Regions from separate parts of the Leifsonia stereocauli genome, predicted to be linked through region 2. Evidence: predicted binding sites of a transcription regulator. Region 2 holds the regulator's gene; the other holds the start of a gene.
The links. Region 2 encodes LexA, which represses DNA repair genes until DNA is damaged. Its sites were predicted from a motif close to TCGAACANNTGTTCGA; they were not measured.
Positions count from the first base shown of each region.

Region 1: a site for LexA is predicted at 2,686-2,701, ahead of recA (recombinase RecA). Genes of this name have one in related genera too.

Region 1 is NZ_JBCAUN010000001.1:1,429,900-1,436,074, forward strand. Features, by position in the region: gene miaB (tRNA (N6-isopentenyl adenosine(37)-C2)-methylthiotransferase MiaB) at 1-690, opposite strand, end outside; gene AADV74_RS06960 (regulatory protein RecX) at 707-1,336, opposite strand; gene recA (recombinase RecA) at 1,375-2,466, opposite strand; gene AADV74_RS06970 (DUF3046 domain-containing protein) at 2,757-2,981, opposite strand; gene AADV74_RS06975 (helix-turn-helix domain-containing protein) at 3,104-3,412, opposite strand; gene AADV74_RS06980 (CinA family protein) at 3,555-4,064, opposite strand; gene pgsA (CDP-diacylglycerol--glycerol-3-phosphate 3-phosphatidyltransferase) at 4,057-4,686, opposite strand; gene AADV74_RS06990 (FtsK/SpoIIIE family DNA translocase) at 4,688-6,175, opposite strand, start outside.
Region 2 is NZ_JBCAUN010000002.1:1,101,955-1,108,129, reverse strand. Features, by position in the region: gene hisB (imidazoleglycerol-phosphate dehydratase HisB) at 1-180, opposite strand, end outside; gene AADV74_RS14040 (histidinol-phosphate transaminase) at 183-1,268, opposite strand; gene AADV74_RS14035 (LysM peptidoglycan-binding domain-containing protein) at 1,321-1,677, opposite strand; gene lexA (transcriptional repressor LexA) at 1,942-2,655, shown strand; gene metE (5-methyltetrahydropteroyltriglutamate--homocysteine S-methyltransferase) at 2,762-5,098, opposite strand; gene AADV74_RS14020 (methylenetetrahydrofolate reductase) at 5,095-6,069, opposite strand.

The sequences.
Region 1 (6,175 bases), on a different contig from region 2:
GACGCCGTAGGAGTTCACGTTCTGCCCGAGGAGGGTCACCTCGATCGCTCCGTCGTCGACGATCGCCTGGATCTCGCCGAGCACGTCGCCGGGGCGGCGATCCTTCTCCTTGCCGCGCAGGGACGGCACAATGCAAAAGGTGCAGGTGTTGTTGCAGCCGACGGAGATGGAGACCCAGCCGCTGTAGCTGGAGTCGCGCTTGGTGGGCAGCGTCGAGGGGAACGTCTCGAGGGAGTCGAGGATCTCGAGCTGGGCCTCATCATTGTGCCTGGCACGTTCGAGCAGCCGCGGAAGGGCGCCCATGTTGTGGGTGCCGAAGACCACGTCGACCCACGGCGCCTTCTCGAGGATGGTGGTCTTGTCCTTCTGGGCGAGGCATCCTCCGACGGCGATCTGCATACCGTCGTGGCGCTTCTTGACCGAGGCGAGGTGGCCGAGATTGCCGTAGAGCTTGTTGTCGGCGTTCTCGCGCACGGCGCAGGTGTTGATCACGACGATGTCGGGCTCGCTGTCGACGGCACGCACGTAGCCTGCAGCCTCGAGCGATCCGCTCAGGCGCTCGGAGTCGTGCACGTTCATCTGGCAGCCGAAGGTGCGCACCTCGAAGGTGCGTGCCCGACCGTCGTCGTCGAACGCCGCGACGGACGGCGCGATGACGGTCGGTTCACTGCTGACGACGGTACTGCTCATGCAGACCAGTGTACGTTCAGCGGGCGCGTCGCCCGATCGCCGAGAAGGCCGTCTTGACGGCCTCACGGGACACGCTCGAGGAGTAGCCCTTGCGCATGAGGAAGGACAGCAGGCGGCGCTCGGCGGTCTCGTCGTCGAGCGAACTCATGCGGCTGAGCCTGCCGGCGGCGAGCTCTGTCGCGGGGCCGCTCTCATCGACCGAGAGCTCGTCGAGCACGGCGCTCATGGCGTGCTGGTCGAGCTTGCGGCGCCGCATCTCGGCCTCAACGGCGGAACGGCCGAGGCCCTTGCGCTCGTGGTGAGTGTGAACGATCTGCTCGGCCAGGCGGGTGTCATCGAGGTAGCCGATTCGCTCGAACCGTTCGATGAGATCTTCGGCGGCGCCCTCGTCGAGTTCGAGCTCGACGAGCACCGCACGCGCCTCGGCCACGGAGAGGGAGCGGCCACGCAGGCGCCTGGTGAGAACGTTCTCGGCCTCGAGCAGGTCGCGTTCGGGGTCGACCCCGGGAACCCGGCGCTGCGGAACCAGTTCGTCTGCCGCGGCATCGGTGTCGGTCTCGGCCCCGGCCCAGGGAAGATACGAGACCGGGGCGAGACGCTCGTCTGTGCCGCCCGTGCTGTTGCTCGTGCTGCTGTTCGACGGCATATGTCTCTCCCCGGTCTCGTCTGGATGGTGCTGTAGAGCTAGGCGCCCTTGCGCTTCGCGGTGATCGACTCCACATTGGCCGGAACCTCGGCGGCCAGAGCCGCGTCGGTCGCGGCCTTCGCTGCGGCACCGGCGATGCCGACTCCGAGCTTGGCGAGGATCTTGTTCTCGATCTCGAGGGCGATGTCGGGGTTCTTGAGCAGGAAGTTGCGCGAGTTCTCCTTGCCCTGGCCCAGCTGGTCACCGTCGTAGGTGTACCAGGCACCCGACTTCTTCACGATGGCGTGATCGACACCGAAGTCGATGAGCGAGCCCTCACGCGAGATTCCGACGCCATAGAGGATGTCGAACTCGGCCTGCTTGAACGGCGGAGCCATCTTGTTCTTGACGACCTTCACGCGAGTGCGGTTGCCCACGGCCTCGGTTCCGTCTTTCAGTGTCTCGATACGACGGATGTCGAGGCGCACCGAGGCGTAGAACTTGAGGGCCTTGCCGCCGGCGGTGGTCTCGGGGCTTCCGAAGAACACACCGATCTTCTCGCGCAGCTGGTTGATGAAGATCATCGTGGTGTTGGTCTGGCTGAGACCACCGGTGAGCTTGCGGAGGGCCTGAGACATGAGGCGGGCCTGGAGGCCGACGTGCGAGTCGCCCATCTCGCCCTCGATCTCGGCGCGGGGCACGAGCGCCGCCACCGAGTCGATGACGATGAGGTCGATGGATCCGGAGCGCACGAGCATGTCGGCGATCTCGAGGGCCTGCTCACCCGTGTCGGGCTGCGAGACGAGGAGGGCATCGATGTCGACGCCGAGCTTCTTGGCGTACTCGGGGTCGAGCGCGTGCTCGGCGTCGATGAAGGCCGCGATGCCACCGGCGCGCTGGGCGTTGGCGATGGCATGCAGGGTGAGGGTCGTCTTACCCGACGACTCCGGACCATAGATCTCCACGATGCGGCCGCGCGGGAGTCCCCCGATGCCGAGCGCGACGTCGAGCGCGATCGAACCCGTCGGGATGACGGCGACGGGTGCGCGCTCATCGCTTCCGAGGCGCATGACCGACCCCTTGCCGAACTGGCGGTCGATCTGGGCGAGAGCTGTCTCGAGTGACTTCTCGCGGTCTGCAGCTGAGGGCATCATGGTCTCCTTCTGTCGATATTCCGTCGCCTCTAGGCTGTCGTGTCGCGTGAGGCTAGAGCTTGGCGCTCATGAACCGGGCACGCGACTGACAAGGCAGTCAGCAGTTCATCGCTGATGGAAAGGACGCTACGCCGAGCCTCCGACATTGCTCGGATGACCCCGACGACAGTGGACTGTCCGTCTTCGATTCGCTGCTGTTGAGGAGCCTAGCAAGATCCGAACATCCGTTCGAGACGTCGGAGCGGCGTGTCGTCGACGATGACAACGGATGCCGCACGCGGAACGAGCTAGCGGCGCGGCTCCCGAAGCCCGGCGCCGTGGCGGCGGTTCTCAGGCACGTCCATCGCAGCACAGAGGGCGTACCAGACGTCGCGCGGGCGGGTGCCGGCTGCGAGCGCCTCATCGCCGGTGACATTGCCGAGGTCGGGCAGTACGAGGTCGCGGAGGAGGGAGCGACCGTAGGCGTCGCCGAACTCCTCCTGCACGGCGAGGCGGAACTCGCTGGACTTCACAGATCACTCCACGGGCGAGGCGACCCGGATGCGCGGTGCTGGGCCACGGTCACGGGACACGAAAAGGGGAAAGAAACGCCAGCCGGTCGATGACCGGCTGGCGTTCTTGATGTATGCGGGACTCAGCGAACGAGCAGCTCGGCGTCGAAGTCGACGACGAGGTCTTCGGGCACTGTGTCGGGGATCGGGTTGATCCCCTCGAGCACGGCCAGGCGGTCGCCCACCTCGCGCATGATGACCGAGATCGGAGTGTCGAGCGCATCGGCAACCGATGCGAGGATCTCGCTGGACGCTTCCTTCTGTCCGCGCTCGACCTCGCTGAGATAGCCGAGAGCGACACTGGCCTTGCTCGCCACCTGACGGAGCGTGCGGCCCTTCTGCAGACGGAAGTCCCTGAGAACATCGCCGATTTCCTGACGAACCAGAATCATTGGAACCCCCTTCTGTGCTGCCAGTCACCCCGGTGCGGGTGAGTTGATACAGAGTACGACAGGTACTCCGTTACTCCAGCGTACTGCGCTGTTCCGGCGTTTTCTTGTGAATACGCCCGATGTAACGGCGAGTTAACGCAGGTTATTCCGCCGTGTCGAGCAGGAGGTCGAGAGCAGCGGCGATCGCCGCGGTCACGACGGCGGCGCGGATGGCCGCCCGACCGCCGTCGAGAGCGAGCTCGAGCACCTGCGTCCGCTCATCGATGGAGATGCCGATGAACACGGTGCCGACGGGCTGGCCATCCTGTGGATCGGGGCCGGCAGCGCCCGTCGTGCCGATGCCGACGTCGGCTTCACGTCCGTCGACCGCGAGGGCAGTCCGCACCCCTGTCGCCATCTGCTCGGCGACCCGAGGGTGCACGGCGCCGTGTTCACTGAGGAGGTCGGCGTCCACGCCCAGCACGCTGTGCTTGATGGCCGTGTTGTACGCCACCACTCCCCCTGTGACGACGACGGATGCCCCCGGAATGCGGATCAGCTCGGCAGCGAGAAGGCCGCCCGTGAGCGATTCCGCGACGGCGATGGTGAGTCCGCGGCGCGTCAGCTCGGCGATGAGCTCGGCTGTGGCGTCGCGCACGATGGGCTCAGGCATCCGTTCCCGAGGTCGACCCCGACGATGCGGCGGGCAGGGCGCGCTTCAGCTTCCACGCCGAGACGAGGTACTCGACGCCCGACCACACGGTGAGGGCGAAGGCGATGCCCATGGCCACCCAGTTGACCCAGAAGATCCAGTCGCCGAGCACGGTCCAGAGCGGAACGAGCGCGAGCGAGATGGCGATGGACTGCGCGATGGTCTTGAGCTTGCCGCCCCGGGACGCCGGAACGACGTTGCGGTGGGAGAGCTCGACCATGCGCCACACGGTGATGCCGACCTCGCGCACGAGGATGATGATGGTCACCCACCACCACAGCTCGCCCAGGATCGACAGGCACACGAGGGCGCCACCGGTGAGCAGCTTGTCGGCGATCGGGTCGAGGATCTTCCCGAGGTCGGTCACGAGGCCCTGTCGGCGGGCGATGGCCCCATCGACGCCGTCGGTGGCGATGGCCACGATGAAGACGATGGCGGCCCACCAGCGGAGAGCCCCGTCGGCACCGTTGTCGACCAGCAGCATCCAGAAGAACAGCGGCGCGAGCAGGATGCGCACGACGGTGATCAGGTTGGGCAGGTTCCAGTTCGAGGCGCGAGGCACCTCGGCGTCGAGCGAAGCCATGTCAGTCCCTGCCGGTCAGGTTCCAGGCGTCCTCGTCGGAATCGCCCTCCTCCTCAGGATAGCCCTCGGTCATGCGCGCGACGGGGTCGTCACCGTAGGGGTCGACAGGCGCTCCGGTGGGCTGAGAACCCTGCTGCACCGTCTGCTGCACCGTCGTCTGCTGGGGGGCTGACGGGGCAGCGGATGCCGCACTCGGCGCCGGCGCCGACCCGTCGTCCTCGCCGCGCAGGCGGGCCAGCACGCCGGGCAGCTGCTCGGCCGTGACGAGCACGTCGCGGGCCTTCGATCCCTCGGAGGGGCCGACGATCTCGCGTGACTCGAGCAGGTCCATGAGGCGGCCGGCCTTGGCGAAGCCGACCCGCAGCTTGCGCTGCAGCATGGAGGTGGAGCCGAACTGGGTCGAGACGACGAGCTCAGCGGCCGCGAGCAGCAGCTCGAGGTCGTCGCCGATGTCGGAGTCGATGGCCTTGCGCTCTGCCGACACCGCGACATCCGGTCGATACTCGGGACGGGCCTGGCGCGTGACGTGCTTGACGACGCGCTCGATCTCGCTCTCGCTGACCCAGGCGCCCTGCACGCGCAGTGCCTTGGACGCACCCATGGGGAGGAACAGCGCGTCACCCTGACCGATGAGCTTGTCGGCGCCCGGCTGGTCGAGGATGACGCGGGAGTCCGTGACGCTCGTGACCGCGAAGGCCAGGCGGCTCGGCACGTTGGCCTTGATGAGGCCGGTGACGACGTCGACGCTCGGACGCTGGGTGGCGAGCACGAGGTGGATTCCGGATGCTCGGGCGAGCTGCGTGATGCGCACGATCGAGTCCTCGACGTCGCGGGGGGCGACCATCATGAGGTCGGCGAGCTCGTCGACCACCACGAGGAGGTAGGGGTACGGCTTGAGCTGACGCTCGCTACCGGCGGGGAGGATGATCTCCTCGTTGATGACGGCCTTGTTGAAGTCGTCGATGTGACGGAAGCCGAACGACGCCAGGTCGTCGTAGCGCATGTCCATCTCCTTCACGACCCAGGAGAGCGCCTCTGCGGCCTTCTTGGGGTTCGTGATGATGGGCGTGATGAGGTGCGGAACGCCGGCGTACGGAGCGAGCTCAACGCGCTTCGGGTCGATGAGCACCATGCGCACGTCGGCCGGGGTGGCGCGCATGAGCAGGCTGGTGATCATGGAGTTCACGAAGCTCGACTTGCCCGATCCCGTGGAGCCGGCGACGAGCAGGTGGGGCATCTTGGCGAGGTTCGCGAGCACGAAGCCGCCGCCGACGTCCTTGCCGACGCCGATGGTCATCGGGTGCGTGCTCTTGGCCGCGGCGCCGGATCGGAGGACGTCGCCGAGCGTGACGATCTCGCGATCGCTGTTCGGGATCTCGATGCCGATCGCGCTCTTGCCCGGAATGGGCGAGAGGATGCGCACCTCGTTCGAGGCGACGGCGTAGGAGAGGTTCTTCGAGAGTGCTGTCACGCGCTCCACCTTCACGCC
Region 2 (6,175 bases):
GGCCCGCACGGTGAGATCGGTGAGCGAGTGCTTGGCGAAGGCCGTGAGCATGTGATTGAAGAACGGAACCGTGGTCTCGATGTCGCTCGTGCCTGTTCCGTCGAGGTTCACGGACAGGTCGATGTTCGATTCGCTCGTCGCGCGCACGGCACGGGCCGTGCGGGGGGCAGTCTCACTCATGCTCAGATCCTATTCGGCGCGTGGTCGGCGATGGCATCGAGGAAGGTCGTGGTCTCGGCCTCGGTGCCTGCGCTCACCCGCAGGGTGTGCGGGATGCCGACATCGCGCACGAGGATGCCGCGGGCCAGCAGCGCCTCGAAGACTGCGTTCGGGTCGTCGACCCCGCCGAACAAGACGAAGTTGCTCGAGCTGCGGAAGGCCTGGAAGCCGAGCTCACCGAGCCTGTCGACGATGCGGTCGCGTTGGACCCGGATGTCGTCGACCATGGCCAGCAGTTCCGGCGCGTGCGCGATGGCGGCGGTCGCTGCTGCCTGGGTGAGCGCGGACAGGTGGTACGGCAGCCGCACGAGGCGCAGCGCATCCGTCACAGCGGTATCGGCGGCGAGGTAACCCAGCCGCACCCCCGCGTAGGCGAATGCCTTGCTCATGGTGCGGGAGACGAGCAGGCGCGGCCGGCCGTCGAGCAGGGTGAGAGCACTGTCCTCACCGTCGTGCGCGAACTCGGCGTATGCCTCGTCGACGAGCACGATGCCGTCTGCGGCGTCGTACACGGCCGCGATGGTCTCGAGCGAGAGGGGGGTGCCGGTCGGGTTGTTGGGCGAACAGAGGAAGACGATGTCGGGCTTGTGCTCCAGAACCGCAGCAGCGGCGGACTCGGGCGAGAGCTCGAAGTCGGCGTCGCGCGCCGCGCCGATCCAGGCCGTGCCGGTGCCCGAAGCGAGCAGCGGGTACATCGAATAGGTGGGGACGAAGCCGAGCAGAGTGCGTCCCGGACCGCCGAAGGCCTGCAGGACGTGTTGCAGTACCTCGTTGGATCCGTTCGCCGCCCAGATCTCGTCGCGGGTGAGGCCGTGACCGAGGTAGCCGGCGAGGGCGTCGCGGAGAACGCTGAACTCGCGATCGGGGTAGCGGTTGACGCCCGGGATGACCTCGCCGATGGCCGCCAGGATGTCGGTGGCGACGGCATCCGGAATCGGATGCGTGTTCTCGTTGACGTTGAGGGCGACCGGCACGACCTTCTGCGGGGCGCCGTACGGGGTGCGCCCTCTCAGGTCGTCGCGGAGGGGGAGCTCATCGAGAGTCGTCACTCCATCAATCGTACCGGCGGCGTTCGCCGTGTTACGAAGCCGGCGCCCGCCCTCAGTACCGAGCCGGGATGGCCAGACGCTGACCGGGTTCGATCTCAGTGTCGTCGAGCTGGTTGAGGCTGACGATGTCGGCGATGACGTCGCGGGGATCGGCCGTGGGTGCCAGGGCCTCGGCGAGCTGCCAGAGCGACTGCCCGGACTCGACGGTGACGTAGGCGAAGGACTGCCCGGTCTGCTCGCCGCCCGCTGCGGCGATGCCGCCATTGAGCGCGAACACGAAGGCGCCGACCACTATCGGCAGAGCCGCGAGAGTGGTGAGAACGGCGCGGCCACGGCGGGTGAGGTGCAACCTGGTGCGGACGACAGGCAGCGCGGCGGGAGCGGCGGTGGTGTAGGCGTACGTGCTCATGGAGTCCTCCAGATGGTTTTCGCATCTGGCCCTCGGCCGGGAGGGCCAGATGCGAAGCTGTGTTCCGAATGTATCTTCGATTCTTCGAATACTCAAGCATTGTCTTCGTATGTGGAGAGAATTTCTTTCTCGACACACTCGAACAGATGTTTGTCGTACGCCATTCACCCGGATACAGTTCGAATGGCTGGTTGCAAGGCAATCAGCACCCACTGACACTCGTCGGCTGGAGGTTCGATCCGTGAAGAGAAGAAGGTGAGCGCAGTGGCCAACGACACAGAGTCGTCGAAGGACCGCGGGGCATCGGAGCGCGGTGGAACCCGCCGGCGCAAGAGTCTCAGCGCCAAGCAGCTCTCGATCCTCGAGGTCATCCAGCGGTCAGTGAGCCAGCGGGGCTACCCGCCGAGCATGCGCGAGATCGGCGACGCCGTCGGCCTGTCCTCTCTGTCGAGCGTCACGCACCAGCTCAACCAGCTCGAGCTCAGCGGATACCTCCGCCGCGACCCGAACCGCCCCCGTGCGCTCGAGGTGCTGATCGAGGTGCCCTCGACGGAGTCGAACCCCGCACCCGATGACGGCTACGCCTCCCCCGCTCCGATGGGCGACGCGGCCATGGTTCCCATGGTCGGACGCATCGCCGCCGGCATCCCCATCACGGCCGAGCAGCAGATCGAGGAGGTGTTCCCGCTCCCCCGCCAGCTGGTCGGGAAGGGCGAGCTGTTCATCCTCAAGGTCGTCGGCGACTCCATGATCGACGCCGCCATCTGCGACGGCGACTGGGTGGTCGTGCGCCAGCAGAACACGGCCGAGAACGGCGAGATCGTGGCGGCCATGCTCGACAGCGAGGCGACGGTCAAGGTCTTCCGCCAGCGCGACGGCCACACCTGGCTGCTGCCGCGCAACTCCGCCTACGAGCCCATCGTCGGCGACTACGCCGAGGTGCTCGGCAAGGTCGTGGCGGTTCTGAGGTCGGTGTAGGGCGTTTCTGGCTCCGTTTCGGACGCGGACTTCGTCCGGTCCTCAACGAGCGGTGCACTGAGCAGGCCCACCTCCAGAAGGAGGTGGGCCTTCTCGCATCCGTTCGCTAGACGGGACTGCCGACGGATGCCCGCACGCCGCGGGTGGCCTCGAGCATGTTGCGCAGCGACGCCACGGTCTCGTCGTAGCCGCGCGTCTTGAGCCCGCAGTCGGGGTTGATCCAGAGCTGGCGCTCCGGGATGCCGTCGAGGGCGCGCTCGATGAGCTCCGTGACCTCGGCGACGCTCGGTACCCGAGGAGAGTGGATGTCGTAGACACCCGGTCCGATGCCGTGATCGAATCCGCTCGCCTCGAGGTCGACGACCACCTCCATGCGGCTGCGCGCGGCCTCGATGCTGGTCACGTCGGCATCGAGGCCACGGATGGCGTCGATGATCACCCCGAACTCCGAGTAGCAGAGGTGGGTATGGATCTGAGTGGCGGCGGCGACGCCGGCCGTCGCGAGCCTGAACGACCCGACCGACCAGTCGAGGTAGTCGGCCTGGCGGTCGCGCTCGAGCGGTAGAAGTTCGCGCAGCGCAGGCTCGTCGACCTGGACGATGGCGATGCCCGCGGCCTCGAGATCGGCGATCTCGTCGCGGAGAGCGAGGGCCACCTGACGGGCTGTATCACCCAGCGGCTGGTCGTCGCGCACGAACGACCACGCCAGGATCGTCACGGGGCCGGTGAGCATGCCCTTGACCGGCTTGGACGTGAGCGACTGCGTGTAGGCCGACCACTCGACGGTGATGGGCTTCGGGCGTGAGACGTCGCCCCACAGGATCGACGGGCGCGTGCAGCGTGAGCCGTATGACTGCACCCAGCCGTGCTCGGTGACGTCGAAGCCGTCGAGGTTCTCGGCGAAGTACTGCACCATGTCGTTGCGCTCCGGCTCGCCGTGCACGAGCACGTCGAGTCCGATCTCCTCCTGCAGCGCGACGACGCGGGCGATCTCGGCGCGCATCTCGGCCACGTAGTCGGCCTCGCTCAGCTCGCCACGACCGAGTGCGGCTCGGGCTCGGCGGATCTCGCCGGTCTGAGGGAACGAACCGATCGTCGTCGTCGGCAGCGGCGGCAGGTCGAGGGCCTGCTGCTGCGCTGCGACCCGCACCTCGTAGTCGTCGCGGGCGAAGTCGACGTCGGACAGCACGGCGGCGCGAGCGCGCACGGCGCCATCACGCACCCCGGAAGCGGAGAGACGCTGGGCGAGGGCGACGGATGCCGCATCCAGCGCGTCGGCGATGGCGGGGCGGCCGTCGATCAGCCCAGCGGCCAGCGTGGCGACCTGCTCGACCTTCTGGTCGGCGAAGGCGAGCCACCCGCTCAGGTGGCCGAGCTTCGTCTCGTCGTCGACGTCATGGGGCACGTGCTGCAGCGAGGTGGATGTGGACACGGCCACGGACGGCGAGAGCTCGAAGGCCGCCGCAGCACTCTCGAAGGCGCCGGCGAGGTCGCCGCGCCAGATGTTGTGGCCGTCGATGACGCCCGCGACGATGGTCTTGCCCGCGAGCGCCGTGCGAGCGGCATCCGTCAGCCCGATCGGAAGCGAACCACGCACGAGGTCGAATCCGATCGCCTCGACGGCGGATGCCGCCAGCACGTCGACGGCGTCACCGAGGCTGCCGTACGGGGCTGCGACGAAGATGGCCGGCCGCGAAGCCAGTCCTCCGAGCACCTCGTAGGCCCTCTCGAGGGCGTCGAGCTGTGCGGCACGCCCTACGGGAATGGACTCGTTGACCAGCCCGGGCTCGTCGAGCTGCACCCAGTCCGCTCCGGCGGCCGCCAGCCGCTCCAGGAGCTCGGCGTAGACCGGGAGCAGGTCGGCCAGGCGGCTGATCGGCTGGAAGCCGGCGGGAGCACCCGTGGCCGCCTTCGCCAGCAGCAGGAAGGTGACGGGGCCGACGAGCACGGGGCGGGTGATGAGCCCGGCGTCTTTCGCCTCGATGAACTGGCGCACGATGCGGTCACTGGCGAGCGAGAAGGTCGTCTCGGGGCCGATCTCGGGCACGAGGTAGTGGTAGTTGGTGTCGAACCACTTCGTCATCTCGAGCGGCGCGCGGTCTCCCTCGCCCCGGGCGAGTGCGAAGTAGCCGGCGAGGTCGATGGCTCCGTCGGCGTCGACGAGGTCGGAGAAGCGCGGGGGGATGGCGCCGACAGCCACGGCGGCATCCAGGACCTGGTCGTAGAAGGAGAACGACTCGGGGATGGCCGAGTCGGTGCGTCCGAGGCCGAGCTGAGCGAGCCGCTCGCGCGTGGCCGTGCGCAGGGCGGCGGCTGCGGCCTCGAGCTCGGCGGCGTCGATGCGCCCGGCCCAGAACGCCTCGACGGCCTTCTTGAGCTCGCGACGGCGACCGATGCGCGGGTAGCCGAGGATGGTGCCTGTCGGGAAGGCTGGCGTCGTCATGCGTTCTCCTTGATGGGTCCGTGGGCTGCGCGCGGAAGACGATCGAGGCGCTCGAGCACTTCGAGCACCGGGGTGTGCTTGTTGTGGGTGTACAGGTGCAGACCGGGCGCACCCGCTGCGATGACCTCAGCTGCGAGCTCCGAGAAGAAGGTGGTCGCGATCTCGCTGCGCCCCTCCTCTGTCGGTTCGATCTCGAGGGCGATGAGCAGCTCGTCGGGGGCGTCCTCCTCGGTGAGCTGGGCGATGCGCCGCAGTCGCGGAGCGCTCGCCGCCGGCATGATCCCGGGGAGGATGTCGATGCTCACGCCGCCCGCCCTGGCGCGCTCGACGAAGGCGAGGTAGTCGTCCGCCCTGTAGAACAGCTGCGTGATGGCGAGGTTCGCTCCCGACGCCTGTTTGGCCAGCAGGGCGTCGATCTCCTGCTGCGGACCGCGCGAGGTCGCGTGACCGTTGGGGAAGGCTGCGACGGCGACCCGCTCGGGGCGAGGGCGCGCGCGCAGCCGGGTGCCGCCCGGGGTGCCGCGCACGGCCTCCTGGCCGAAGGGCTCGCGTTCCTGCTGCACCCGGTGGATGAGCTGCACGAGCTCGGCGGCGCTCTGCAGGTCGCCGACGGTGAGCGGGGTGCCGTCGAGAGGCGGGTCGCCACGGAGGGCGAGGAAGCTCGTGATGCCTGCGTCGAGGAACTGCCTCACCAACCGGTTGGCCTCGACGGCCGAGGATCCGACGCAGGTGAGGTGGGCCATCGGCTGCACGCTCGTGTTCTCGAGGATGTAGCTGAGCACTGTGAGCGAGCGGTCACGGGTCGACCCGCCGGCGCCGAAGGTCACCGAGATGAACGCCGGGTCGACCTCGGTGAGCCTGTCGATGGTGCGACCGAGGGCGATGGCTGCGGCATCCGTTCGCGGCGGATACAGCTCGAACGAGACCGGCAGACGTGTCGCGCCGTCGGTGGGGGGAAGTTCGATAGCCATGCTGCCTCACGAAGGGATCTTCCCTCGACCAGCGGATGCTCGTCGAAGGTGAATCGGATCTGTCGCGGGCGGGTGCCGGGCTCGGCTGTCGCTCCTCGTGGGCTCA